Regions from separate parts of the Staphylococcus delphini genome, predicted to be linked through region 2. Evidence: predicted binding sites of a transcription regulator. Region 2 holds the regulator's gene; the other holds the start of a gene.
The links. The regulator NrdR, encoded in region 2, represses ribonucleotide reductase genes. The targets are predictions, from matches to a motif close to AACACNATATATNGTGTT.
Positions count from the first base shown of each region.

Region 1: the regulator NrdR is predicted to act here: its motif matches at 7,638-7,655, upstream of nrdI (class Ib ribonucleoside-diphosphate reductase assembly flavoprotein NrdI).

Region 1 covers NZ_LR134263.1:2,296,482-2,312,090, reverse strand. Annotated here, with positions in the region: gene hisC (histidinol-phosphate transaminase) at 1-262, shown strand, start outside; gene EL101_RS10850 (5' nucleotidase, NT5C type) at 365-901, shown strand; gene EL101_RS10845 (diacylglycerol/lipid kinase family protein) at 986-1,918, opposite strand; gene EL101_RS10840 (peptide MFS transporter) at 2,055-3,557, opposite strand; gene EL101_RS10835 (peptide MFS transporter) at 3,909-5,414, opposite strand; gene queF (preQ(1) synthase) at 5,912-6,412, opposite strand; gene EL101_RS10825 (DMT family transporter) at 6,432-7,313, opposite strand; gene nrdI (class Ib ribonucleoside-diphosphate reductase assembly flavoprotein NrdI) at 7,938-8,336, shown strand; gene nrdE (class 1b ribonucleoside-diphosphate reductase subunit alpha) at 8,299-10,404, shown strand; gene nrdF (class 1b ribonucleoside-diphosphate reductase subunit beta) at 10,709-11,671, shown strand; gene EL101_RS10805 (CHY zinc finger protein) at 11,849-12,163, opposite strand; gene murB (UDP-N-acetylmuramate dehydrogenase) at 12,188-13,117, opposite strand; gene EL101_RS10795 (GrpB family protein) at 13,263-13,781, opposite strand; gene EL101_RS10790 (EMYY motif lipoprotein) at 13,892-14,785, shown strand; gene ytxJ (bacillithiol system redox-active protein YtxJ) at 14,950-15,270, shown strand.
Region 2 covers NZ_LR134263.1:1,323,183-1,338,791, reverse strand. Annotated here, with positions in the region: gene EL101_RS06365 (replicative helicase loading/DNA remodeling protein DnaB) at 1-1,248, opposite strand, end outside; gene nrdR (transcriptional regulator NrdR) at 1,252-1,719, opposite strand; gene EL101_RS06355 (glyceraldehyde-3-phosphate dehydrogenase) at 2,723-3,739, opposite strand; gene coaE (dephospho-CoA kinase) at 3,947-4,570, opposite strand; gene mutM (bifunctional DNA-formamidopyrimidine glycosylase/DNA-(apurinic or apyrimidinic site) lyase) at 4,584-5,456, opposite strand; gene polA (DNA polymerase I) at 5,476-8,103, opposite strand; gene pnpS (two-component system histidine kinase PnpS) at 8,343-10,043, opposite strand; gene EL101_RS06330 (response regulator transcription factor) at 10,044-10,748, opposite strand; gene icd (NADP-dependent isocitrate dehydrogenase) at 11,605-12,867, opposite strand; gene EL101_RS06320 (citrate synthase) at 12,913-14,031, opposite strand; gene pyk (pyruvate kinase) at 14,456-15,609, opposite strand, start outside.

The DNA.
Region 1 (15,609 bases), 970 kb from region 2:
GTTAGAAGACCAAGAATATCTACAACAAGTCGTGGAGACGAACCGTGTGGAACGTGAAAAATTTTTTGAGCTTGAAACAACTTTAAAAATTTATCCGTCTCAAACAAACTTTGTCTTTGTAGAGACAGAGCGTGCGAAAGAATTGGATGAATCGTTGTTACGTAACGGCATTATTGCGCGACTTTTCCCTAATGGTGTCCGCATTTCATTAGGCTTTCCGGAACAAAATGAAGTGATTCGCAACGTGTTGCAAACATTCTAACCTGTAAAAATGATATACACACCTTGTGCGGGAATCATCAAACGCTGAGACAAAGTATGTTATGATAAAGCGGTGAGATGAATGTATACAAGGAGCGATAACATGAGAACTTCAATAGGGATTGATATGGATGAAGTACTGGCAGATACGATGGGTGCGATTTTAGATGAGTTGAACCGCCGTACACAATTAGGTGTGACAATCGATCAAATCGCTGGAAAACGTATTTATGAAATCATGCCAGAACATACGAAAGAAATCCGTGATATTTTGGCATCAGATGGCTTTTTTGGCCGTTTAGATGTGATGAAAGATGCACAACAGGTCGTTAAAAAATTAGCTGAGCACTATGACATTTATATTGTCACAGCTGCAATGGATGTGCCGACATCTTTCCATGACAAATACGAATGGTTGCTGAAACATTTCCCATTTTTAGATTCACAACAATTTGTGTTCTGTGGCCGTAAAGACATTGTCGCGACGGATTATTTAATTGATGACAATCCGCGTCAACTTGGGGGACATACAGGTAAGCCGTTGATGTTTTCAGCGCCACATAATGAAGGGAATACCGATTTTGAACGTGTGAATAACTGGAAAGAAGTAGAAGCCTACTTTTTCGGTAAAGAAGCATAACGTTTAAAACGGCAGCATTTTTTAATCCAAAACATCAAAAAAGCAGTGACGCCATTGGAGCGTTTCACTGCTTTTTTTGATTCCCTAGTTATCTTTTGCTTGCCCCGGTTCTACCGTCAACAATTCAATCGCTTGGGGAATGATTTCAATATCAACCGGTGTATCTAAAGCAATTTCACCATCGATATCGACACGCATTGACGGCTCAGTCTGCACATGAATGTGACGACTTGGAATGTGTTCGATATTGTCGCTAATTTCACTCCACGTCATACTATCACGTAAACTAAAAATATCTTTAAGGATACTCATGCTGTAATTATTAAAAATGAACGTATTGAGTTCACCGTCAGAGGGCGACATTTCCATGAGCGGAATTTTGCCACCACCGATAAAACGACCATTTGCAAATAACAACATGGACGTTTCACCTGTATACGTTTGACCATCAATGTCTAATGTATAGTTGAAAGGCTTTGGATTAGAAAGGGTTTTAAGTGTTGATGTAATATAACTTAATTTGCCGAACAAGTCTTTAGATTTACCTTGTACATTTTCAGCATTTTGTACCATCAAACCAATGCCCGCAAAGTTTAATACATATTGATCTTCAACTTTCATCACATCGTATTTATGAGGTGACGCAAGCAACAGGTCTTGACTCGCTGGGCCTGCTTTAGTAGATAAATTCAAGGTTTTCGCAAAGTCATTAAACGTGCCACCCGGAATAATACCGACTGGGAGGTTTAAGTCATATTTTAAGACACCATTAATTAATTCGCTGACCGTTCCATCGCCGCCTAAAATGAACAGAACATCGATGTCTTCGCAATTGTTTTGGTCTTGTATACGTTGACAATATTTTTCGATGTCACCTTCATTTTCGCTTAATTGAATGGTAAATCTTTTGCAGAGTTGGGTTAGCGCGACAGTTACTTCACCCAAGCCTTCATGTATTTTGTTGAGTCCTGAATGTTGGTGATAAAAAAGAACGCCGTGTTCGTATTGTGGTGCCATAAGATTGCTCCTTTCAATACACGTACACTTTATTGTACACCGCAATTGTGCTGATGTTAATCATGACAACTTCAATAGATAAAAAAGGGTGAGTACACGAAGGATGTCCCAAACGTATACTCACCTTATTGTGATGTTAACGAATACCTTTCATAGCTCTTAAGATAAATGGTGAACCGATGACGGCTAAAAGCGCGACAACGATAGCGATACCGCCAATAAGACCGAAATAGTTTTGGTTCCCAATAATAGGTTGAAGTTTCACAAGTTGTGCATTGATCGCTTGTGCTGTTGCATTCGTTAATAACCATAAACTCATCATTTGAGAGTTGAAGTTTTCAGGTGCAAGTTTAACAGCTGAACTGTTTCCTGTTGGTGAAATACAAAGCTCACCAATCACACAAATGATATATGACAAGATAATCCATACAAACCAAATGTTAGTATCATTGTAAGCATAAATCACACCCATCATCAGTATGAACGAGCTACCTGCTAAAAATAAACCAATAGCGAATTTAATCGGTAAACTTGGTTCAAAACGGCCTAATCTTCTCCATAGCCAAGAAATGACTGGTGCGAAGACGACAATGAAAAATGGGTTAATCGATTGGAACCATGTCACAGGGAATACACTTTCCCAGCCGAATAAGTTGAAAGCAAGATCTGCTTTTTCATCTGCATATACGGCAAGAACGTTAGCTCCTTGTTCTTGAATCGACCAGAAAATAACGCCGACAATAAATAAAGGAATAAACGCAATAACACGTGAACGTTCGACATCAGTTGTATCTTTACTCACAATCATAATCGTAAAATAAACAAATGGTAATGCAAATCCTAAAACTAATACGATTAAACTCACTAAATTAAAAGAAAGTGTTCCAGTCATCGATGCGATCGCAACGACTACGACAATCGCAGCGATAATCAGACCGAAAATCATACCGTACTTTTTCTTTTCTGCTAGGCTTAAAGGATTCGGTGGTGCGACGCCGATACGTCCTAGATTACGCTTATGAAATAAAAGGTAAAAAAGGAGTGACAGCCCCATACCGATCGCAGCAATTAAGAAGCCACCATGAAAGTTACCGACATTTCTAAAGTGGTCTAACACGAGTGGTGAAATAAACGCCCCCATATTTACGGCCATATAGAAAATAACGAACCCTGAATCTACACGGCTATCATCTTTAGGATAGAGACGACCCACAATATTTGAAATGTTTGGTTTCATCAGACCTGAACCTACAATAATAAAGAACATTGATGACAGTAATCCTGTTAAACCAAAAGGTAAGCTTAAACAAATGTGACCGATAATAATTAACACAGCACCATAAAACATGGAGCGTCTTGTCCCCAGTATTCGGTCAGCTACCCAGCCCCCTAAAATAGATGTCATGAAGATTAACGAGCCATACACAGCTATCAACGATTGAGCGAATGTTTTTTCGAGCCCTAACCCACCTTGACTGACATTGTAGTAAATGTAGTAAATCAATAGGGCACGCATACCGTAATAACTAAACCTCTCCCAGAATTCTACGGTATATAATACGCCTAGACCACGAGGATGGCCGAAGAATCCTTTTTGAGGAATTTCTTGTACAGCTTTTTCGTGTGATAATTCTGACATTTCAATCAATCCTTCCTATCTAAACAAAACATATAATAGAAAGTTTACGCCTGATGAAAATAAATAGCAATTAGTTTTTTAAAAATAATAAAATTTAAAAAATTCAGACAAAAAATTAAGTTAAAAACGCTTGAATCATACACTATTGATAGACATCACATTTGAAGCGCACATGTGAAATGTCTTGTTAAATAAAGAAAGTGATAAGATGGCACGTTTAAATGGAAAATCAATACTTGGAAACGGAGAAGACGTAAGTGGAGAGAAGAAGGGAGGTGAATGTTTTTAGAAAATAATATGAGCGGTGAAGATATTGCTATCCTCAACCGCTCATATTTATAAAGTTTTAACTTATTTTACGCCTTGCATCAAGTTTTTAATTAATGGTGTGATTAAAATTAAAATGACGCCGATCGCTACTGCAAAGAGTCCTGAATAAAGGAAGTATTCGTTTGTACTCATATGGACATAAATCTTCACCATTTGTGCATTTAAACCTTGCGCCATGGCATTCGATAAAAACCATATACTCATCATTTGGCCTGCAAACGCATCAGGCGCAAGCTTAGTTGTTGTTGATAAACCGATAGGCGATAAGCATAGTTCACCAAATGTAACGAGCAAGAAACTCACAACTAACCATAATGGATTAATCAAACTGTTACCGTCTGGAATAATCATAATTAAGTAGGATAGACCGGCTAAAATAACCCCTAATGCAAATTTAACAGCAGTAGGCGGATTATAACGCCCCAGTTTTACCCATAAAATAGAGAATAAAGGCGCTAAAATAATAATGAAAAATGGATTTAAGGATTGGAACCATGCAGGTGGAATGTGGAAATCAATCCATCCTCCTGTGACTTTAGCTAAATCAAGTTGAGTTTTTGTATCAGAGAACTGCGCTAAAACCGTTGATCCTTGCTCTTGAATCATCCAAAAGGCTACAGATGCAATAAACAATGGAATGTATGCAAAAACACGTTTACGTTCTTGGTCTGCTGTTTTCTTACTTAAAATGATTCTTGTAAATATAAGAATCGGTAAGAACACGCCTAAAAATGTAATGATGTTTGAGAACGTTTCAATTGTTAAATGGCCTGTTGCTTGTAGTCCAACACCCACAAGAATCAGTATGATAGCGATACTTCCGACAATTTTGATGAGTCTTGAACGTTCTTTTTTCGTTAATGGATCTGGAACTTCGACACCGGCAAGACCGAGTGACTTTTTATTCGTAAACAGGTACGCCAACAAACCAAAAAACATCCCTACAGCTGCAATGGCAAAGCCGACATGGAAACCGATATTGACTTGTACCCATCCGATAATGAGTGGTGAGAGTAATGCCCCTAAATTAATACTCATATAAAAGATCGTGAATGCCGAATCCATGCGCGCGTCGTTCTTATCGTATAACAATCCTACTGTCGAGGAGATGTTTGGCTTCAATAGACCTGTCCCCATAATTAAAAAGAGTAGTGCAATCAATAGTAAGACAAGGCTGTTCGGTAGTGACATTAATATGTGACCAATCATGATGAGCACCGCACCATAAAACAGTGCGTGACGTGTCCCTGTAATACGGTCGGCAATCCAACCTCCGATAACACCACTCATGTAAACTAAAGCGCCATAAATAGAAACGATTTGAAGTGCAACGCCTTGGTCTAAACCAAATCCACCTTTAGCCACTGAATAATAAATATAGAAGGCCAAAATACCTTTCATACCGTAGTAACTAAAACGTTCCCAAAATTCTGTAAATACTAGCGTACTTAACCCTTTTGGATGACCGAAGAATCCCGAACGTGGCGTACTGTTAAGGATTTCTTCTTTTGTATAATGCGAACTCATTGATAATTCCCCTCCAGTTCAAATCAAGTTAAACTTATTCTATAACTCATCGGTATCATACACAAGGTTTTTTTATACAAAGAACATTTTATAATATATTTTTATGGTTATGTAAATATATATAGTTTACTTCTTGATGTATCATTTATCTGTTTTTTGTACGTATATTCCGATAAAGTCACTAAACTTTATCAGTTATTATAGCACCTTTTTCTCGCTTAGCAATAAAATATTTAAAATTTTTGGCAGAAAGACCTTTTTATCAGTCTAAACAATAAATATGGCACCTTTGAATTCTTATTTTACGGAAAAGTGAGTTGTGAGTTGGAATGGGTGAAAACAGGTCAGCGAAGATAAAAATGAGTGCATCTCTATATAATAGTAGAAAAGTTGATGGCGATTTAATTTAAAGTGTTTAAAAAGAGGTCTGGTTTGAGAGGTAACAAAAAGCGCGCTGAGACATAAAGTTTTCTCAGCGTGCTGCCTACGATATGATGTTAACGGTTGTCGATTTTTTCTGGATACATGTCATGATTCATGAGACGGTGTTCTGCCATTGTTTCGTATTTCGAATTTGGACGACCATAGTTAGTGTATGGATCGATTGAAATGCCGCCACGTGGTGTGAACTTGCCCCATACTTCAATGTAATGCGGATCCATTAACGCAATTAAGTCATTCATAATAATATTCATACAGTCTTCATGGAAATCTCCATGGTTACGGAAACTGAATAAATAAAGTTTTAACGATTTAGATTCGACCATTTTGACATTGGGAATATATGAAATGTAAATGGTAGCAAAATCAGGTTGTCCTGTAATCGGGCATAAAGATGTGAACTCAGGACAGTTAAATTTAACAAAGTAATCGCGATTTTGGTGTTTGTTATCAAATGTTTCTAGAACATCTGGGCGGTAATCAAAGTTGTAAGTGTTATTTTGATTACCGAGAAGTGTAATATCTTGTAATTCGTCTTTTGTACGTCCTTCTGTCATAAGGAAGGCCTCCTTTATATTATTTTGATGGTTGTTGACGATGTTTAGAACGTGTCGAGCGTCGTGCTTTTTCGAACATATAATAGCTTGCACTTAAAATAATGATATAACCGATAATCGCATAAAAATCAGGTGATTCATTAAATAAGATAAAGCCGATAATTGCTGTAAATATAATAGACGCATAAGTGAATATCGAAATATCTTTGGCTGGCGCGTAACTATATGCGACTGTAATACCGATTTGACCTACCGCAGCCGACAGACCTGCTAAAATCAAGTAAACGATTTGAATCATACTCATCGGTTCAAATGTAAATGCGACGAACGGTATCAGCACAATAACCGAAAAGAATGAGAAATAAAATACGATCGTGTATGGGGCTTCTCGTGTACTTAAAGCACGTACAGCGGTATATGCTGAAGCCGCGAAAACACCGGATAATAGTCCGACAATCGCAGGGATGACATCAGATGAAAATTCAGGTTTAACGACGAAAAGCATACCTATGATTGCGATAATCATTGAAGTGATTTGATATTTTTGAATAAATTCCTTTAAAAAGATGAGGCTTAACAGTATCGTCCAAAAAGGATTCAATTTCATCAAAATATCGGCATCACTTAACACCATATGATCAATGGCATAGATGTTTAACAGGACGCCCATTAAACCTAAAACAGAACGTGTCACTAATAAAGGTTGACTACTGAGTTTACCGAAGAAGGGCTGTTTATATTTAAGAATAAAGAATAACGGAATAAACATGGCTACGAAATTTCGAGCGAGTGATTTTTGAAATACGGGTAAATCGCCGGATAGACGAAAAAAAACTGCCATAAAACTAAAACCAATAGCAGAAATTAAAATAGCGATGATTCCTTTCACTTTAGTATTCATGATATCGCCTCTTATTGATAAAAATTTGACTTATACATAGTAGCACAAAATGATACAACTTGCATTATATCTTGGGATTTTACTAAAAGGAGATACAATAATAGGGAACTTACGTTCTGTTTTAGAAGTCTATATAAACGTTTCGGTTAAGAAAGTCAAGTGAGAGATGCACTTCAATCAGAAAATAATTTTTTTTGCTCTTCTAGTGGTTGATTTCATCGCTTTTGATGACAATGGGTGACAAAAGTTCCAATTTATCTCTTTAAATTAAGAATAGAGTTCTGTATAATGAAACACATAATATAGTATGAGAGAGCGGAATTAAACACAACATATAGTGTTTGAGAGATGGCTAACAGCACAAGAATGGACAAAATCAATGGAGCTTTACACGATTTTGAACATTCTATTTCTTTGATTATCTACATATAGTAGCTGTGTCAATGTGAGTCATTATGAGATGTGAATAATGGCAAGTTAGCAACTTTTCAACTTATTTTATGAATTAAACAACAGCAAATATATGTTCGTATTTTATTTAATTACATTTATATTGTGAATAAGAAAAAGTAACATTAAAAAGCACACGAATCATTTATCTCGTAAGAAAGGTGGTTATTCAGGATGAAAGTGGTATTTTATTCTTTTACGGGTAATGTGAGACGATTCGTTAAACGCACAGAACTTGATAACACACTAGAGATTAATGAAACCAACGCCTCAGAAGAAGTGACTGAACCTTTCATTATTGTGACAGGGACAATTGGTTTTGGTGAGGTACCTCAACCAGTCCAACAATTTTTAGAAATTAATCATGAAAATTTAAAGGGTGTGGCTGCAAGTGGCAATCGTAACTGGGGAAGCAACTTTGCGAAAGCTGGCACGACGATTGCAGATACGTATCACGTCCCTTTACTAATGAAGTTTGAATTACACGGCAATAGTCAAGATACAACGGAATTTAAAGAGAAGGTGGTCAATTTTTATGAAAACTATGGAACAAAAACAGTACAAGCATATTGAACTTAACAACCAAGTGACTAAAAGAAATGAAAATGGGTTTTTTCAACTTGAGAAAGATCAAGAAGCACTTGCGATTTATTTAGAAGAGATTCAAGATAAAACCGTTCATTTCGACAGTGAATTAGAACGCCTTCACTTTTTGGTTGACAACAATTTTTATTACAATGTGTTTGAAGAATACAGTGAAGCACAACTTGTTGAATTGATTGCATTTACAACCGCAATTCCATTTCGCTTTGCAAGTTATATGTCAGCAAGTAAATTTTTCAAAGATTATGCATTAAAGACGAATGATAAGTCGCAATATCTTGAAGACTATCATCAACATGTGTTCATTGTGTCACTCTACCTTGCAAAAGGGAATGTTGACCTAGCAAAACAATTGATTCAAGCGATGGTAGAGCAACGTTACCAACCAGCGACACCTACATTTTTAAACGCGGGTCGTGCACGTAGAGGCGAGTTAGTTTCATGTTTCTTATTAGAAGTAGACGACAGTTTAAACTCTATTAATTTTATCGATTCAACAGCTAAGCAATTGAGTAAAATCGGTGGCGGTGTAGCGATCAACCTATCGAAATTACGTGCGAGAGGTGAAGCGATTAAAGGCATTAAAGGTGTTGCGAAAGGTGTCTTACCGATTGCAAAAGCGCTTGAAGGTGGCTTTAGCTATGCCGATCAATTAGGTCAACGTCCAGGTGCAGGCGCAGTGTACTTGAACATTTTTCACTATGATGTAGAAGAATTTTTAGATACGAAAAAAATCAATGCCGATGAAGATTTACGTCTTTCAACGATTTCAACAGGCTTAATTGTGCCATCTAAATTTTTCGACTTAGCCAAAGAAGGAAAAGACTTCTTCATGTTTGCACCACACACGGTAGAACAAGAATACGGCGTCACATTAGATGACATTAATATTGAGGATTACTACGATGAGCTTGTGGCTAATCCAAATATTATGAAGAAAAGTAAAGATGCGCGTGAAATGTTAAATATGATTGCACAAACACAATTGCAATCAGGTTACCCTTATTTAATGTTTAAAGACAATGCGAACCGTGTGCATCCTAACGCTAACATCGGTCAAATTAAAATGAGTAATTTATGTACAGAAATTTTCCAACTGCAAGAGACTTCAATCATTAACGATTACGGTGTAGAAGACGAAATTAAGCGCGATATTTCTTGTAACTTAGGTTCATTAAATATTGTGAATGTGATGGAATCAGATCAGTTTAGAAATTCTGTGCACACAGGTATGGACGCGTTAACAGTCGTAAGTGACGAAGCGAACATTCAAAATGCGCCAGGTGTGAAAAAAGCGAACAGTGAATTGCACTCAGTAGGTTTAGGTGTGATGAACTTGCACGGTTATTTAGCGAAAAATCATATCAGTTATGAATCAGAAGAAGCGAAAGATTTTGCGAATGTGTTCTTCATGATGATGAACTATTATTCAATCGAACGTTCAATGCAAATTGCGAAAGAACGCGGCGAAGCATTTACAGACTTTGATCAATCAGACTATGCAAACGGTCGTTATTTTGAACGTTACACTTCTGAAGACTTCTTGCCACAATCTGAAAAAGTGAAGGCATTGTTTGAAAATCATCCGATTCCGACACGTGAAGATTGGAAAGCATTGCAAGCAGAAGTAGAAAAGCATGGTTTATATCACGCGTACCGTTTAGCGATTGCGCCAACACAAAGTATTTCATATGTACAAAACGCAACAAGCTCAGTTATGCCGATTGTTGACCAAATTGAGCGTCGTACTTACGGTAATTCAGAAACGTTTTATCCAATGCCGTTTCTATCACCGCAAACAATGTGGTATTACAAATCAGCATTCAATATCGATCAAATGAAATTGATTGATTTGATTGCAACGATTCAAACACATATTGATCAAGGGATTTCAACGATTCTATATGTGAATTCAGAAATTTCAACACGTGAATTGTCACGTTTATACGTTTACGCACATCATAAAGGCTTAAAATCATTGTATTACACACGAAATAAATTATTGAGTGTAGAAGAATGTACGAGCTGTGCGATTTAATATCGATGTCAATGTAGGCAGCTTTGCTATTAACAATAGTGCATCGAGGCTATAGCACTTTATAGAAATTGAACGATGAGCAATCAGGCTAGGAAGATGAAATGTCCTAGCCTGAAAATAGAAACGAACGTGGGGCAGGTGATGACTGAACGAGATGGTGATTTTAATTGTTCGGTCATCCTTGCCAGAGTGGGACAGTGCGTTAAACGGCTGTCTCACTCGCAACTTAAAAAATTTAGGGAATGGGGCACACGTTTGGCCCATTTGTTACACATCATAATATAGATAGGAGCAGATAAGGTCAATGATAGCTGTAAATTGGAACACACAAGAAGATATGACGAATATGTTTTGGCGCCAGAACATTGCTCAAATGTGGGTGGAAACGGAATTTAAAGTTTCAAAAGATATCGCAAGTTGGAAAACTTTAACTGAAGCAGAACAAGAAGCGTTTAAAAAAGCATTGGCAGGTTTAACAGGTTTGGATACACACCAAGCTGATGACGGTATGCCATTAATTATGCTACATACGAAAGATTTACGTAAAAAAGCCGTTTACTCATTCATGGGGATGATGGAACAAATCCATGCTAAGAGTTATTCGCATATTTTTACAACCCTGTTACCTTCTAGAGAGACGAATGAGTTACTAGATAAATGGGTACTTGAAGAACCACATTTAAAATACAAATCTGAGAAAATTATTAGCAATTACCATAAATTGTGGGGGAAAGAAGCGTCTATTTATGATCAATACATGGCGCGTGTTTCAAGTGTCTTTTTAGAAACTTTCCTATTCTATTCAGGTTTCTATTATCCGCTATATTTGGCTGGACAAGGCCGCATGACGACATCTGGTGAAATTATTCGTAAAATTTTATTAGACGAATCGATCCACGGTGTATTCACTGGCTTAGATGCGCAAAGTTTACGTAATGAATTATCAGAAAGCGAAAAACAAAAAGCAGACACAGAAATGTATAAGTTATTAGAAGACTTATATGCCAATGAAGAATCGTATACACGTAGCTTATATGAACCGATTGGCTTAGCGGATGATGTCATGAACTATGTCCGTTATAACGGGAATAAAGCACTGTCAAACTTAGGATTTGAACCGTATTTCGAAGAGCGTGAATTCAGTCCGATTATTGAAAACGCCCTCGATACATCAACGAAAAACCATGATTTCTTCTCAGTTAAAGGTGACGGTTATGTGCTTGCATTGAATGTAGAATCATTGCAAGATGAAGATTTCATTTTCTAATCATTAAAGTATTTAAGAAGAGTGGAGCAACAGAACATGTTGTTTCGCTCTTTTTTGATACACTTGCTTTTTGAGAAAAATGAAAGTGATTTTAAGTAAGAGAAAGGGGAAATTGTGAAGAAAAAAGATTAGGGCCGAGACACAATGGTGTTTCCCAGCTCTAATCCCAAAAGTATATTAAATTTCGAAATAATGGTGATAATGAAACTTACAACGGTTATTAAAATGCGCTTCACATTGAGGACAAGATTCGGTCATCATATACGTTTCAATCGGCATCTCATAACCGCAAACGCCACATAAAATAGCGCGCTTATCAAATTCATCCGAATGCCAACGTTTCGGACGATGTTTTTCAGATTCATTATGACATTTAAAGCAAGGATAATATTTATGACAACATTTAAACTTAATTGCGATCACATCGAATGGCGTATTGTAGTGTGTACAACGTGTTTCTTGGTCGACAGTCGCACCATAAACTTTCGGCATTGCATTCGCTCCTTAAACTTTTCTTTATTTCTCTAAATTTTCCCCAATAATACGAACTTCTCTTTCTAACTCAATCCCAAATTTTTCTTTCACGACGTTTTGGACATGATGAATTAAGTTTTCGTAATCTGTCGCTGTCCCGTGATCGACATTTACCATAAATCCAGCATGTTTACGAGAGACTTCGACGCCACCGATACGATGTCCTTGCAAGTCGGCATTTTGAATGAGTTGACCTGCAAAATGACCAGGTGGACGACGGAAAACACTACCACATGATGGATATTCAAGCGGTTGTTTAGATTCGCGTCGTTCTGTGAGATCATCCATTTTCTCTTGAATGTCTTCTTGCTTTCCAGGTGTGAGTGTAAATGCAGCTTCCAACACGACATAATGCTGTTGTTGGATAATACTATTACGATAATCCAATTCAAGTTCATTATGTGTTAATTTAAGCAATTCGCCACGTTCATCAATGACAAGGGCGTAATCGATCACATCTTTCACTTCGCCCCCATAAGCGCCTGCATTCATATAAACAGCGCCACCGATAGAACCAGGAATCCCGCATGCAAATTCAAGACCTGTTAATGAAACGTCGCGTGCTTTTCGAGACACATCGATAATAGCCGCACCACTGCCTGCAATAATTGTCGCATCAGAAGTGACGATGTGATTTAAAGACAATAAGCTCAAAACGATTCCTCGAATACCGCCGTCTCTAATAATAATATTTGAACCATTTCCCAAATAGGTTACAGGTATGTCATGTTCATACGCATATTTCACGACTTTTTGTACATCTTCATAACGTTCGGGTGAAATATAAAAATCCGCATTCCCCCCCGTTTCAGTGTAAGTATAGCGTTTTAATGGTTCATCTACCTTAATAATACTTGCAGGAATCAGTTTTTTTAAATCCTGTAAGATGCTAGAATGATTCACAAATAACATCCTTTCTGTTCGTTATAATCCATAGTGTTTTTGCCAATTATAAATCAATTGTTCATATTTGATGGTCTTTACAAAGTGTGTTTGGTATTTTTAGACTTAATTATATTTTAACTGTTTTAATAGAACGCGTCATGTATGAACTTTTTTATGTTGCGTATTGTTGAAGTTGTTTAAACCATTGCTTTTTTAAGTTTTCATAATCTCGGATAGGCATGAATGGTTGTTCGAGAGAGGTTTTTTGCGCTTTAAAAAATTGAATGGCTGCTGGATGATGCGTTAATAATTCATGAAATTGTTGGTATTGTTGGAAAGTAGGCGTGTGCATTTGAATAATATGTAAGCGGACTTCTTGCTTTAATTCATTCAGATTATTAAATTTTGCCATCACGACTTTCTTTTCATAAGCATGGTGTAAACGATAAAATCCTGCATAGTTTAAGCGCTTTTCATCTAAAGACGTAATGTCGTGCAAATTTTCAACACCGACTAAAATATCTAAAATGGGTTCGGTCGGATAATTAAAATGAAAAGTACCGCCGATATGTTGTGTGAACTTCACCGGTGAGTCTAAAAGATTAAACAAAATGTGTTGGTATTTTTCGTATTGTGTCGCATAAAATACCTGTTGATTTTCAGTCGTAAATGGTTGGACATGACGATACATATGGAGGCCTCCTTGAGTGTCCTTTTGCGTAATTCTGCATTACTATATCATATATTATTTTCAAGTTAAATACGTTTATGTATAATACGAATTGAATAAGAGGTGCAGCGATGAAAAAATGGATAAAATTGATCATTTTAAGTTTCATGATGATTGGCAGTCTTACCGCATGTATGGCATCATCCCAAAAGCAGATGCATGCATTCGACCAACAAATGAAGACGGTCGCAGAAAAAGAGCGCAATGTGAATCGAACATTAGAACAAATGAATTTAAACCAACTGTATGATTTGAGTCAAACAGATACGACAGATGCGAACAAAAAAGCGTTTGATCAACTTAAAAAGCAAATTGACGATGAATTAAAGCCGGCGATGAAAGCGTATCGTCAAGAGGCGAAAGCACTTCCTGAAACAAATAAAGATTTGAAAGCGTTGAAATCTACATATTTAGAGGGCATAAAGGGTAAAGAAGAAGTAGTTGAAAAATTGGATCAGTTTATCGTACTCTGCCAAAATTCAATCCGCGCGAATGAAAACATACTGGATTTCACACAACAATTTGAAAAGTATCGTAGTCGTGTAGAGACGCAAATAAGTAGTGCGAAACAAACGTCGCAAGGGTTAGAAGATAGCGCAAAATTAGAGGCACGGCTCGATGAAAATAATCGCCATATCAAAGAAAAAGCAGAGACTTCTATCCGTGAAAAAGATGGAAAGGCACAAATGCAGGCGATTCAAGAAGAAGTGATTCCGTTAGTTCAAACACAAATTAAAGATTTAAATGAAATGCAACTCCGAGATGAGATGACGAACCGCGCACGACAAAATGCAGTGCAAATGTATTACAGTCTTGAGCGCTATTATCAAGAACGTCTCAAAACGATTGACTATAATCAAAAATTAGCTCAGGTGAATATTCGTAAACTCATTACGAAAGCGAAAGATTTAGACAGCTATAACGCACCGTACGAAAATCAGCGAGATCAGTTGAATTCAAACTAATGGACGCGCGCTGTTTTAGATGGATTGTTTCGGTAGATGGGGAGCGGATTCAAAATTAAAGGTTAACAAGCCTATATTATGTGTGTATAATGGTAAACATTGAGAAAAGTACTTAGTTAATTGAGATAAAAGACAAACAGAAAATCTACTTAGAGGTGAAGAGAATGGCGATTAAGCTAACTTCGATTGACCAATTCGAACAAATGATTGAAGAGAATCCATATATATTTATTTTAAAACATAGCAATACTTGTCCGATTTCGGAAAACGCATTCGACCAATTTAATAAGTTTTTATATGAGCGTGATATGGATGGTTACTATGTCGTTGTTCAAGAAGCACGTGAACTATCGGATTATATTGCTGAAAAGACAGGTGTCCAACATGAATCACCTCAAGCGCTTTATTTCGTAAACGGTGAGGTCAAGTGGCACGACAGTCATAAAAATGTGAATGTCTCTGAACTTGCGAAAGCTGAGGAATAGGCTGACATTGTTTGATAATGGTTGAATCGATGTGATGATATGTCATGATCGATAGACCTGAAAAGCGCAACCAAGAAATATTTGAAAATATACGAAAGCAACACACGCGATCAACTAGGATGTGTTGCTTTTTATTTTGAGCAATGACATACGTGTGATGAGTACGTATCATGGGGGGAATTGAGGAAAGAGGTTGAAATCGAATGTTCAGTTCATTTGTACACTTTTGAAGGTCAAGGCTATAATATAGAATAATGAGATTGGAAGTAATAAACGGATATTCAATCAATAAAGCATATGATCTATCACACGACAGGTTGAACATCAATATTTGAGAGA
Region 2 (15,609 bases):
TTTTTCTTTTTTGTGATAAAATGGACCGTTTGCGTTTTGACTATAGCTTTCCATTCGTTTTTGTTTCGATTTTTCCTGATTTTTTTGAATTTCCATCGCCTTCTCATATGCAGAACGCGCGTCCGTCACACCACTTTTTTTCCATGTTGAAGCAACGGAATAAACATATTTTTCAGGTAAGTTATTATCCGTTTTTTGCATCACATATTGCAATAAAATATTGATAGCCCCAAAATTAAAGCCTTCACGTTGCACTAATTCTTCCACCATATCTTTTTGATAACGAGGCGGCTCAGAACCTCCATATTCCGTGAGCATGACAATCGGACTCGTTTGATCCATTAAAGCAAACCACTCATCCCAATTTGACACCGTTTTTTCTTGTGCTTCAGACATTTGTTCCGAAGCGGTCACCGTCACTTGCGGCTGTAATGATGGTAATTGTTGTTGATGTTCCATTAAATAGTAACTTTGTGCTTGTTTGCGTAAATCTTTAACGGATAAAGATTGATCTGCATTGAGCGATTTCAAAATAATCGTCTTCATAACGTCCGGCGATAAACGATACAATGTCGCCAATTGAACGATCAGCGATTTTGTCGGTTCTGATAAAATCGTTTGGCTCACATAATGCGTCTGCAACATGTCAGCCAACAATTCAAAATCAAACGTCACATCTGTTAAATCAACCCCTTGATATTGCGATGCTTTAAGCGCTACATCTGAAGTGGCCACTTGTTGCTTAGGTACTTTAAAGACATCCGTAAACTTTTTCGTCACATTTGAAAATCCCGCCAAATCGAGTGGTGTTGGCATAAAATAATTTTTCAATGTATGATACCGTTCTTGTCCGACAACTTCATAAAAATAAATCGACAACATCGGATCATTGAAAAAACGTTCTGGCGTGGGTGGCGGGATGAGTTCATACACAAATTGTGTCGTGTTTTCAGATTGACGGACGAACGTTTTTAACAGGCCAATGCCTTCTAACAAATCTAAAAACTCTCTAAAGCGGCCGAGGCTCAATTTTAACTCCGACATAATCGTATAATGTGTAAAACCTTGGTCGAATGTAGCAGACTCAAATTGGTTCAAAAACTGGTACACACCGATTGCTTCAGCACCAACTAACGGTGTGAATAACCGATTCAAAATATCATAGTGTACTGCATGATATTGAAATGGACGCATGACGATAAAGCCGTCGTGCGGACTTAACTGATTTTGATACATAAATTGATTCATTCGTTATTCACTCCGCTTGTTTTCTTTCAATATCCCTTGCATAGATTTTAATAATTGATCCACATCTTTAAATTCTCGATACACAGAAGCAAATCGCACATAAGAGACTTGGTCGACATGCATTAATAAATCCATGACATACTCCCCTATATCTCTAGATGACACTTCTGCAATGCCTTCTTCACGCAATTTCCATTCAACTTGATTCGTAATTTCTTCCAATTGTTGGAAACGGACGGGTCGCTTTTCACACGAGCGCACTAAGCCATTTAATATTTTTTCTCGATTGAACTGTTCGCGTGTACCGTCTTTTTTGACGACGATAAGCGGACTCATTTCTATATGTTCAAAAGTAGTGAAACGTGTACCACAATTGTCACATTCACGTCTTCTTCTAATTGCATTCATATCATCTGCATGTCTCGAATCCACTACTCGAGATTGGGTATGATTGCATTTTGGACATTTCACGACTTTGTCACCTTCTTAGTCATAGTTTTTGTTTCATTATACTATGAAACGACATGATTTCAAAAGTTAGGATATTTGTGGCAGTGTGCCTAGTGTTACGAGTGGGCTTGTCTTTTGAACATGCTAGTGGCTTTCCTTTTTGAACATGTCGGTTTTTTGGAACATATCGGTCTTTTTGGAACATGTCGGATGCATACGATTGCCGTCTTGGACTCGCGTTTCCCAGGGGCTGAGGGGAGGTTGTGACAAAAGCGCTTAGGATTTGAGCAGAACCGAGCGATGAGCAAAATTGATTTCCAAATTTTGTCGAAATCGCGGGAGTTCTGTCGAAAATCCTGCTTTTGGAACACCGTTTATTGATTCCCAGCGCATCCATTCATTGTGGATTTTGGGAGCAGTACAGAAATCTCATGTGTAACAAAGATTTCGTCGTACTGCCCCCGCAAGGCTGACTAGACTTCTCAAAAGTGTATACGTTGAGAAGTCAGACAGCTACTGCGATAAACAGCAACCACTATTAAAGTAAAGAAGCGACTGTCAGCAATATGCACGCATTCCCTCGGGAGTCTCGTCCATCCGGCAATCTTGCACGAACAAGCGCAAGTAAAGAGAACAGTGTCATACATCCCCACAGTTCACTTCATCAAAAAGTTCAGCCTCGTTTCATCTTATTTTTTGTTTTTGGGACACCGTTTATCAATTCACCAGTGCATCCATTCATCGTTACCTAGACTGCTACTGGGTTAACGTCGAGGAAAATGCTGAGCTACTTACTAATGATCATTGATGTATACAGCTTTTAAAACAAACTCTCTTAAGGTAGTAGCTCGATATTTGACTTAAATGATGTGCATTTGGATTTAGTCGAACTTACCCATCTCTCTGGTTTTAAATGAATCAAGAGCAAAAACTAAAAAATTGCCCCTAAGCACACGTGTCTATAAGGGCAATTATTGTTATATATTTTAAAAGAAAGGATTTCAAATGGATAAAAACCTATCATTTATTGTGCAACTGTGCTTGGAATTTGAGCAGCGATTTGTTGTAACACGTCGACCACTCTTGTTGAATAACCCCATTCATTGTCATACCATGCGAGTACTTTAACTTTACGATCTCCCATGACGATTGTTGAAGGTGTGTCGACAATTGCTGAATGTGCATCAGTCGTGAAATCATCTGATACAAGTGGCTCATCCGAAACAGCGACAACACCATTTAAATCATTGTCTTTAAATAATTGATTCACTTCTTCTTTAGTCACAGATTGTTTTAAATCAACGACCAAGTCAACAAGTGACACATTTTTAGTTGGCACGCGTAACGCCATCCCGTGCATTTTACCTTCAAGTTCTGGTAAAACAAGTGCGAGTGCTTTTGCTGCACCGGTTGATGTTGGAATGATACTTTCAAAAGCTGCACGTGCACGACGTAAATCTTTATGTGGATTGTCTAAATTGTTTTGGTCGTTTGTCACGGCATGTACTGTCGTCATTAAGCCATTTTCGATTCCAAAACGATCATTTAATAATTTGGCAATCGGTGCTAAACAGTTTGTCGTACAAGATGCGTTACTAAAAATGTCATAACGTTCTGTATCGATGTCTTGGTCATTGACACCTTTCACAATCGTTTGTACGTCTCCTCCTTTTGAAGGCCCTGTTAAAATTACCTTTTTAGCACCTGCGCGAATGTGGGCATCTGCTTTATCGCCATGATTAAATTTACCTGTTGCTTCTACTACGATATCGATATCTAATGCTGCCCATGGTAAATTTTCAGGATTACGATCTGACACAAGTTTAATCTTTTTACCATTCACTTGTATGCCATCTTCAATCGGTTCAACCGTCTGATTAAAGCGTCCGTGTGTTGTGTCATACTTAATGAGGTGCGCAATCGTTTCTGGTGGATAGCTTGCATTAATCGCTACAACCTCAACATCTTCTCTATTTAATGCCACTCTCAAAACCATACGGCCGATACGCCCCAGACCGTTAATCGCAATCTTTGTCGTCATGTTTAAAGCACTCCTTATCAATGTGTTATACTTATATTTAACAGTATATCACAATTGCGATAAAATGAAACCGTTTTCTACTATTATTTTTTGTTATTGCACTTCATCAACCAAAACAATCATAAAACGCAAAAAATTTCAGGAACTTAGACAAACGCATATCCAAGCTCCTGAATTTATTTTAATATTCACGACAATTATCCTTCACTATGCTTCTGAGTCGCTATGATAACCTTCTAAAAATCCTTTATCCACTAAAATCTGTTCTAAATTTTGCTTTAATTCCAACTTAGAACCTAAATTATCAATGACGACATCCGCCATGCGACTCTTTTTATCAATTGAAATTTGGCTATAAATTCTTGCTTTGGCATCTTCTATAGACAACTCATTACGCGCCATTAATCGATCGAGTTGTATCGGTTCAGACGCATAAACAAGCCAAACTTCATCTACTGTATCTTCTAAATGATTTTCAAATAACAGTGGAATATCCATAATGACATTGTGACCTTCTGCTAAATATTGGTCACGCTCTTGATTCATCATTTTGCCGACAATAGGATGCACGATCGCATTGAGTTGTTTTCTTTTTTCATCATCAAAAAACACTTGTTGTCCGACATAGGTACGATTCATTTCGCCATCTTCATTGATCGCTTCATCGCCAAATAGCGCTTGAACTTTTTTTAAACCTTCCGTCCCTTTGGCAACTGCTTTCCTTGCTGAAACATCTGCGTCGACGATTTTAAAACCATGTATTGCGAGTAATTCTGCCACTGTCGATTTTCCAGTAGCAATCCCCCCTGTTAATCCAATGACTTTGGGCATAATTTCACCTATCCTAACTTTGGCAATTTGGACAAAAATGTGTATTTCGTCCTGAAATAATAACTGTTTCTATCGCTGTTTCACACGTTGCACAGCGCTTTTGTTGATATACTTTCAAATGATCTTGCATGGTTCCTCTTTGACCATCAGCATGTACATAATCTGACACACTTGTCCCACCATTTAAAATACCCATTTCTAAAACTTTTACTACACTATTAAATAAGTTTGTCTTTTCCTGTACTGACAAGTCTTTTACTTTTTTCTCCGGATGAATTTGTGCATCAAACAGCGCTTCACACGCATAAATATTGCCACAACCCGATATCACACGATGATCCAGTATAAATGGCTTAATCGCTTTGTTTAAATATTTCTTTTCATCACTTTTAGCAAGATAATGGGCCAATGCCTCTTGTTCAAAAGGTTCAGGCGCAATCTCTAAAATTGAAGGATAAGCCTCTAAACTTTCGACATTCCGAATCTCACCAAACCGGCGAATATCTGAATAGACTAATTTAATACCATTTTCTAAATGAAACACAACTTGCCAATGCTTTCGAAAATTCGGTATCGTAATGTCATCAAGCGATTGCACGACAAAAAATGCACCTGCCATCCCTAAATGTGAAATTAATGTACGTGCAACATTCCCACTTTGGATACGAAACAAAATATATTTACTGCGGCGTTGTACATCAGTTATCTCAAAACCGACCGTATTCTTCACAAAAGCATCAAGACCAATCCCTTTAATAATCGTTTCTTTCCCTTCTAACTTACCGCGTTTGACAGGTTCCGAAAACGTCACATCTATAATCTTTTGTTGTATAATGTGAGGCGTAATGCCACGTTTGACATGTTCGACTTCTGGTAATTCTGGCATTGATTGTTATACCTACTTTCTATTTTGCATCATACCAAGTTTTCCCATAATCTGATTCTACACTTAATGGGACATCTAATTGTAATGCATGCGCCATAATTTCCTCAACAAATTTGCTGAATTCATCTACTTCATCTTTCGGCACTTCAAAAATCAATTCATCGTGTACTTGTAACAATAACTGAGCTTTAAACGATGTCTTTTGTACTTCACGGTGGAATTGGACCATCGCTAATTTTATAATATCTGCCGCACTTCCTTGAATTGGCGAGTTCATCGCAGTTCGTTCTGCAAATCCACGTAAGTTAAAGTTACGACTCGTAATGTCTGGAATGTAACGACGGCGTTTTAACAATGTCTCCACGTATCCTTGTTGTTTGGCATCTTGCACAATGTTGTCCATATAATCTTTCACACCTGGAAAATGGTTCAAGTAATCATCAATAAATTGTTGCGCTTCTTTACGTGTTATACCTAAACTTTGACTCAGCCCATAATCACTAATGCCATAGACGATACCAAAGTTCACCGCTTTTGCTTGGCGACGCATTAATGACGTGACCTCATCAGCTGCAACGTTAAACACTTTCATCGCAGTTGTAGTATGGACATCTTCATTATCATTAAACGCTTGTTGCAACGTCGGGTCTCCTGTAATATGGGCTAAAACACGTAATTCAATTTGTGAGTAATCCGCTGCAAGAATGACATAATCATCGTGCGTAGACTTAAACGCTTTACGAATTTTACGTCCCTCTTCTAAACGAATTGGAATGTTTTGTAAGTTCGGGTCCACCGAAGACAGACGACCTGTTTGTGCTAGCGTTTGATTAAAACGTGTATGAATACGACCGTCATCCCAAATCACTTTTTGTAAACCTTCAACATAAGTCGACTGCAGTTTCGATAATGTACGATATGTTAAAATGTAGTCGATAATTGGATGTGCATTTTGCAATTTTTCGAGTACATCGACTGCTGTTGAATAACCCGTTTTCGTCTTTTTAATGACTGGCAACTCAAGTTTTTCAAATAAAATGACGCCTAATTGTTTAGGTGAGTTAATGTTAAACGTTTCACCAGCTTGTTCATGAATTTGTTCGATTAACTGATCCAACTCTGTTTGAATGACTGTTTCCATCTCTTTTAATGTGTCGATGTCAGTATGAATCCCTATATATTCCATTTCACTTAAAATGAGCGCAAGTGGCAACTCAATCTCTGAAAGTAATGATGTCTGCTCATGCGCTTCAAGAATGGTCATCATTTGTGGTTGCACGACATGAATCGCATCTAAAATAGAAGCAATATGTTTATCGAGCACCTCATCTTCAGGTATGTGGAAAGATTTGCCTTTACCATAAACCGACACATCATCTTGCACGAACGTTTGCTCAAAATGCGTCATGACAGACTGTACATCATCAATCGTACGCGAGGGATCGATAATATAGCTCGCTAACATCGTATCAAAAACAACATTTTGAATGGCAATGTCTGAACGTTTCATCGCAATATACGTTTTCTTCGCATCATGTACCCATTTTTGCGTCGTTTCCTCTTCTAACCAAGCCACTAACTCTGGATATTCACTGACCTTGTCAAATGGAATCACGACATAATGTTCGCCGTCGTACAAACCAAATTTTAATAACTCATCTTTTAAGTAATTTGATCCCGCAACTTCAACATGAATCGCCGCTTCTGACAATTGGTTAAAATCTATTTTTGACATGTCATTTATCGGCTCAAAATCTCGACTCGCCGTAGCATTGTCTGCCTCGACATCCATCCCATCGAGCAACTGACGGAATTCTAACGACTTGAACAACTCGATTTTAGCACTTTCATCTATATTTTGAGGTAAACGTGTGTCTTTGAGTGATACTGTAATCGGACTATCACAATTAATCGTCGCTAAAGTTTTACTCATTAACGCATCATCCCGACTATTTTCAAGTTTTTCTTTTAGCTTTTTACCTGACACTTCTCCAATATGGTCATAAACACCTTCAACTGTTTCAAATTGATTTAACAGTTTCAGCGCTGTTTTTTCACCGACACCTGCCACACCTGGAATATTGTCAGAAGTATCTCCCATTAAGCCTTTTAAATCAACAATTTGAGACGGTGTGAGCCCATTATATTTTTCAGCAATAAACTTTGGTGTGTAATGATCAACGTCCGTCACACCTTTTTTCGTATAATAGATTGTCACTTGGTCTGTAGCGAGTTGGGTTAAATCTCGGTCCCCAGTAATGATGATTGTTTGCATGCCCGCTTCATCCGCTTCACGACTAAGTGTTCCAATAATATCATCTGCTTCATAGTTTTCAAGTTCATAACGTTGAATTTGATAGGCATCTATTAATTGGCGAATATACGGGAACTGCTCACTCAATTCAGGCGGCGTTTTTTGACGTCCCCCTTTATAATCTTGATACGTCTCATGTCTAAATGTCGTTTTTCCAGCGTCGAATGCCACGAGAAAATGCGTCGGTTGTTCTTCTTTAATAATCTTTTCTAACAAACGCGCAAAACCATATATGGCATTTGTATGAATCCCTGCTTTATTTTTTAACAACGGCAATGCATAAAAAGCTCTAAAACTTAAACTATTACCATCAATTAATATAAGTTTGTCCACGTTATTCCCTCCATCGTGATTTGTATCTATTTTATCATAATCCGTATGTATCATGTCGATAAAGCGTGTATCACACTTCTACTTCACAACAAAAATGGAATGCCTATTGTACCATAGTTGATGCGATATGGCCTTTTTCCTCATTATTCATATTATGATTAGGTATATTCTTAAAATAAAAACAGAAACAGTTTTAACGAATGGGTATACGTTATCACTGTTCCCGTTTTGTGAACTGATTATTCTGGTAACACAACTTTAAATCTCGATCCTTTTCCGAGTTCAGATGCCACTTCGATATTACCTTGATAAGCTTCGATAATATGTTTTGTAATGGACAAGCCTAACCCTGTGCCACCTGAATCACGACTTCTCGCTTTGTCCACACGATAAAATCTTTCAAAAATACGATACTTTTCTTGTTCTCCTATCCCAATGCCTTGATCAATCACTTCAATGACAGGATGCTGATTTTCTCGATACACCGCTAATGTGACCGTTCGATTTTCAGGAGAATAGTTGACTGCATTCGACATTAAATTCACGATGACTTGAGAGATTTTATTTTCGTCAGCCATCGCCGTCACATTCGGTTCAATTTGATCAATCAATTGAATCGACTTTTCATTCGCAAGCGGTTGAATGACTGAAAATGAAGATTTTGCGACATCGGTCAAATCAATTAAGTGCTTTTCTAACGTTGTGTTCTGTTCAATTTTCGATAAATCGAGTAAATCTTCAACTAGGGATTGGATACGATTAGACTCTTTTAAAATGATATTTAAGAACATATCTAGAGAGGCCTCATCATTTTTCGCACCATCAATGAGTGTTTCAGTAAATCCTTTCATCGACGTGATCGGCGTTTTCAATTCATGTGACACATTCGCTACAAATTCACTACGTAAGTTTTCCAATTTCTTCAATTGTGTAATATCGTGTAATACGATGACCATCCCTTGTAACGACTTTTTCGTACGGGATAAAATAGGCACACACGACGTATCAAAAAACTTTTGATGAATATGGTTAATTGAAATTTCAACTTGTTTGTACATCGCTTTTTCAGTGCGGAATCCTTCAACGACGAGCTGCTTAATCGTTGGATGTAAATATTGCGCATAGTCTTGATTTTCTACATTGGTCGATTCATTGAAAACTTCATAAAACGTCTTATTCGCAATCACAATTTTTCCGTTTTTATCAATCATCAATATCGCACTAGGAATATTTTCAAGCGTTGTCACAAGACGATTCCGTTGAATTTTTTGCTCGCTATTCAACTGCTCTAAACGTCGCGCTAACACATTAATTGTCACATACAATTCGCGCAACTCTTTCACACTACTTTCAGGCAATCTGACACGAAAATTCCCTTCAGTAAGGAGGGACGCGGCGTAGGACACTTCGTTAATCGGTTGAATATAAGTTCGATTAATATAACGCACTGTAAAGTAAATAAGCGCTAAAATAATCATCCCTACTAAAATTAAACATTTCCAAAATTGAAGTTGAAGTTCGTAAACCATATCAAAATGGCCTGTGATGAGTATCGTCGTCTCACCTTGTTGATGTCCAAACCAATAATAGCCTTGCTTCCCATCGAGTTGATAAATCGGCTGTCTCATTTCAAGTTGGCGCAAAAGACTATCTTGACGTTCTGCTATTGAAAGTTTTCGATCTCCTTTAAACTCGTTCGTTTGGTCGCTTTCAATGATTTTAATATTACTATGATAATGATCAGCAAGTTCTTGAATGTGTTGATTGTTCCCCGCTTTATAAAATGCAAGAATTTGTTCAGCATCTTTAAGAAGAGATTTCTTTTCGTATTCAACGGTTTTCGTATAAATAATATTATGTACAATAAAGCCTAATATGAGAAAACTTACAACAGTGATTGTTGTAAGTATGATTAAAAGTTTGTGATAAAATTTAATCATTTATTTAGGACGCTCCAATTTGTATCCTAAGCCGCGAACTGTTTTAATAAACTGAGGTTGTTTTGGATTTTCTTCTAACTTATCTCGCAAATGACTAATATGTACATCCACAATTCGAGAATCACCTGCAAATTCATAGTTCCACACAGAATTTAACATATGTTCACGCGTAATGACACGACCTTGACGTTCAACTAAATAAAGTAGCAACTCAAATTCTTTCGGCGTTAACTCTAACAACTCATCGTTGCGGTACACTTCAAAAAAGTCGGGGCGAATTCGAATACTGCCAATGACAATATCCTCATCCTCTTCTTCTTGGCGTACATGATCCACTAATGATGAGCGACGAAGGATGGCTTTCACACGTGCGACCACTTCTCTCGGTGAAAAAGGCTTAGTCATATAATCGTCAGCACCCAGCTCCAAGCCAAGCACACGATCAAATTCATCATCTTTTGCAGTTAACATTAAAATAGGTACTTGGTTTTTATCTGAGCGAATCGTTTTACATACTTCAATACCATCCTTTTTCGGTAGCATCACATCCAATACAATCAAGTCGGGTTTCGTTTCTTTTTCTTTTTGTAACGCTTCCTCTCCATCTTGAGCCACCTCAACGACATAACCTGATTGTTCGAGGTTGTATTTTAACAAAGTGACAATGGATTGTTCGTCATCAACGACAAGCACTCTTTGAGCCATATATGTACCTCCTTATTATAATTAACTTCATTATACCTTAAAATAGTCTTAAAAATAATATATCATTTAGCATCTTTACAATAACTTAACTTTCGCTTAAAAAACTCAAAAATCCTCATCCTCATTAACCTTAATTGATTTTTACACTGTCATATTTTGATTGTCGTTTATCGCAGGAGAAGCACTGATAAATCTAATGATATCACGACCTCTCTAAGAAATTTGAAAGACGCCATTTTATTTTCAACCTTATCCCTCAGAAGTGTCAGCCTTCTATGCAATTTTATATCCAAACAGCATAGTAATAAGGAAGTATTTTCGGATAAAGACTTTAACCCCATGATTGAATTTCATGCATGCTTGTCACAAAAATAAAAAGGAGCTAGGACATTAAGTTTCCTCAGCTCCTTTACTATATTTTGTTGTGTATACCAAGGGTTGGGGCTTGAAAACTTTTGATGCTATTGATGCAATATTTTTGTTAAACTTGCCCTCCCTATGTCTTGTGGCTTTAGACTGCCTTCATGGCTTCGCGTTCCTAGGGGCTGGCCCTTCAACTAAATTCCTAGGGGCTGGCCCTTCAACTAAATTCGGCTTGATTGAAATGAACACTTGATCGATGCCGAATTGGATTTTCCGGACCAGCTGATCCCTCAGGAGTCTCAGCCTTCTGGGCAATCTTATATTAAACACAGCGAAACTGAGGGCAAGTTTATGAAATCAATAAATCAATAGCATCAATGTTTTATCCATTCATCCTCATTTTCCAACTACTTTAAAATCATTTAATCAGTCAAAAATATATGAATGGATTGAGACTTGAAATTTTTATGTCCCATCCCCTTGAATCAACTTATTATAAATTTTTAATCAATTCATCTGCAAATTCTGATGTTTTTACTTCAGTTGCACCTTCCATTAAACGTGCAAAGTCATATGTCACAACTTTTGAAGCAATCGTTTTTTCGACAGAGTTTGTAATTAAATCCGCAGCTTCTTGCCAGCCGATGTGTTCTAACAACATTACACCTGAAAGCAATACTGATGAAGGATTCACTTTGTCTAAATCAGCATATTTCGGAGCTGTACCGTGCGTCGCTTCGAAAATCGCGTGACCTGTTTCAGAGTTAATATTCGCACCTGGAGCAATACCAATACCGCCGACTTGAGCCGCTAAAGCATCAGAAATATAGTCACCGTTGAGGTTCATTGTCGCAACAACATCGTGATCAGCTGGACGTGTTAAAATTTGTTGTAAGAAGATATCTGCAATAGAATCTTTAATAATGATTTTTCCATCTTTTTCAGCTTGATCTTGAATTTTGTTCGCTTCGTCTTTTCCTTTTTCTTCAACTAAGCGATCATATTGTTGCCATGTGAAGACTTGGTCGCCGAATTCATTTTCTGCTAAATCATACCCCCATTGTTTGAACGCACCTTCAGTAAACTTCATAATGTTACCTTTATGCACAAGTGTTACTGATTTACGGTTGTTATCGATTGCATATTGAATCGCCGCACGTACTAAACGCTCTGTACCTTCTTTAGACACTGGCTTAATACCAATACCTGAAGTTTCAGGGAAGCGAATGTTTTTAGCACCCATTTCATTTTGTAAGAAATCAATCACTTTTTTAACTTCTTCGCTACCTTCTTTAAATTCGATACCGGCGTAAATGTCTTCAGTATTTTCACGGAAGATGACCATATCCGTTTGTTCTGGATGTTTCACTGGTGAAGGTACACCTTTGAACCAACGTACTGGACGTAAACAGTTAAATAAGTCTAATTCTTGACGTAGCGCTACGTTTAATGAACGAATACCGCCACCGATTGGGGTTGTTAATGGTCCTTTAATCGCAATTAAATATTCTTTAATCGTGTCTAACGTTTCTGTTGGTAACCATTCACCTGTTTGGTCGTAAGCTTTTTGACCAGCTAATACTTCTTTCCAATCAATTTTTTTCTCACCATCATAAGCTTTTTCTACGGCAGCATCGATGACACGACTTGCTGCTTTCCAAATATCTGGCCCAATACCGTCGCCGATAATAAATGGTATGATAGGTTGATTTGGGACTTGTAATCCGCTGTTCGTTTTTACGATTTTTTCACTCATGTTTAATACCTCCGAATTTTGAAACTTTATAATATATAGACTTAATTAGCGTTCTTCAATTGGTACATATTTACGGTTAACATCACCGATATATGTTGCACGAGGACGCATAATTCTGTTATCTCTTAATTGTTCTAAGATGTGTGCAGTCCAACCCGATGTACGACTTACCGCAAAAATTGGTGTAAAGAGATCATGATCAATGCCCATGCTGTGATACACTGTCGCACTGTAGAAGTCAACGTTAGGTAATAATCCTTTTTCTTCTTTCATGATTTCTGCAATTTTAACAGAAACATCGAACAATTCACTTTGTCCAGTTTCATTAGTGATTTTTTGGCTCATTTCTTTCAAGTATTTCGCACGTGGATCACCATTTTTATATACCCGGTGACCGAAGCCCATTACTTTATCTTTATTTGCAAATGCTTTTTGTAAGTAATCTTCAACGTTGTCCACTGAACCAATTTCAGTCAACATTTGCATCACACGTTCATTTGCACCACCATGTAATGGCCCTTTTAACGATGATACTGCAGCAGTGACACCTGAATACATATCTGATAATGATGACACGGCACAACGCGCTGTAAACGCAGATGCATTCAATTCGTGATCCGCATGTAAAATCAATGCTTTATTAAAACCTTCTACTTCTACATCAGTCGGTTTTTCCCCTCTAAGCATATATAAGAAATTCGCTGCATAGCTTAAAGAAGGATCAGGCTTAACTGGTTCTTTTCCTTCTCTTACTCTTGCAAACGAAGCAACGAGTGATGCGATTTTTGCTTGGATACGAATCGCACGCTCTTGTAATGCTTCTTCATCGTTATCATCGGCATTTTCATCAAAGTGTGCTAAATATGAAACCGATGTACGTAAAGCCGTCATAGGATGTACTTTATCAGTCGTATATTCTTCAAAATGACTATACATTCTTGGATTTAAAGTCATATACTCAAATAATTTTTCTTTTAATTCTGATAATTCTCGTTTCGTCGGTAATCGATAATTCCACAATAAGAAAACAATCTCTTCAAATTGTGCATTTTCAGTTAAATCATCAATATCATAGCCCGCATATGTGAGTTGGCTATCGATAATTGAACTGATTTTTGTTTCAGCTGCGATTACCCCTTCTAAACCTCTCATTAATTCTGCCATATGAATTTCCCCTTTACTTTATATTCGTTCTTTGTAATGGCTTTCAATAACTATTATAGCCAATATGATACCTTTTGTGAACTTTTTAAGAACTGACATATGTCAGAATAATCTTATAATAATTGGGTTAAAATGATTTCATTAATTTCTAAAACACTGATATAAAGCGTTTTCTGTTATGTTTTCATCACTAATTTTAGAAAAAACACATCATCATTTGCATTCATTATCATTAATAATAAAAAGATTTGATGACAGAGGATAATTGTAGAAACATTAATTTAAGTGTAATTAAACTCTTTTTGCATACAAAGTCGCACTACTATCCAGAATGATGTTTGACATCACACTTCAAAAAAGGTCGATAAGGCATATTCACCTTACCAACCTTTTAAAATTAATACAGTATCATCTATTAAAAAAATTATAGCACGTTTGCATAACCTTCATAAACTTTACCTTGTGTCGCATCGACTGTCACTAATGCGTTATCAGGAATTATATCAACGACATTGTTAACACCTACGACTGTTGGAATGCCTTTTTCAAGTCCTATGATAGCACTTGAAGAAGTTAAACCAGCTTCTTCAGTGACTAAAGCAACAGCCTGGTCTAAATATGGGATAATGCTTTCGTCAATCGATGGTGTCACGATAACAGCTTGGTCTAAGTCGCGACCTTTTAATTCAGAGCCATTGTTGACAACGACTGTTCGACCTACTGCTGAGTTACGACCAATACCTTGACCACTTGCTAAGTCTTCACCTACAAGATGTAACTTCATTAAGTTTGTCGTACCAGATTCACCTGTTGGTACACCTGCAATGATAATGAGTAAATCACCGTTTTCAACACGTTCGCTTTCGATGGCTGTTGCTACAGAATTGTTCAATAATTCATCTGTAGTAAAGTTACCTTCACGAACGACTGGGTATACCCCCCATACAAGTGTACATTGACGCGCTGTTGTTTCGAATGGCGTGACTGCGATAATGTCAGATTTTGGTCTGTATTTCGAAATCGTACGCGCAGTTTTCCCACTTTCTGTTGCAGCCACAATCGCTTTAACACTTAAGTTTAAAGCTGTGTGTGCAGCAGATACACCAATGGCGTTCACAAGTGATGTTTCAACAAGTTTTGTACGGTCTGATAACAGTTGTTTGTAGTTTTGAGCCTGTTCAGCAGCTACTGCGATATCATGCATTGCTTTAACGGCTTCTTCTGGATAAGCCCCTGCTGCAGTTTCACCCGAAAGCATAACTGCATCTGTACCATCGTAAATTGCGTTCGCTACGTCAGACGCTTCTGCACGCGTAGCACGAGGATTACGTTGCATTGAGTCTAACATTTGTGTTGCAGTAATAACTGGTTTACCTAGCTTATTACATTTACGGATTAAATCTTTTTGTACAATCGGCACTGCTTCTGGTGGAATTTCAACACCCATATCCCCTCTGGCTACCATTAAGCCATCAGAAACTTCAAGAATTTCTTCAATATTATCGATACCTTCTTGGTTTTCAATTTTTGGGATAATGCTAATTGTACGGTTGCCCACTTCTTCTAAAATTTTACGAA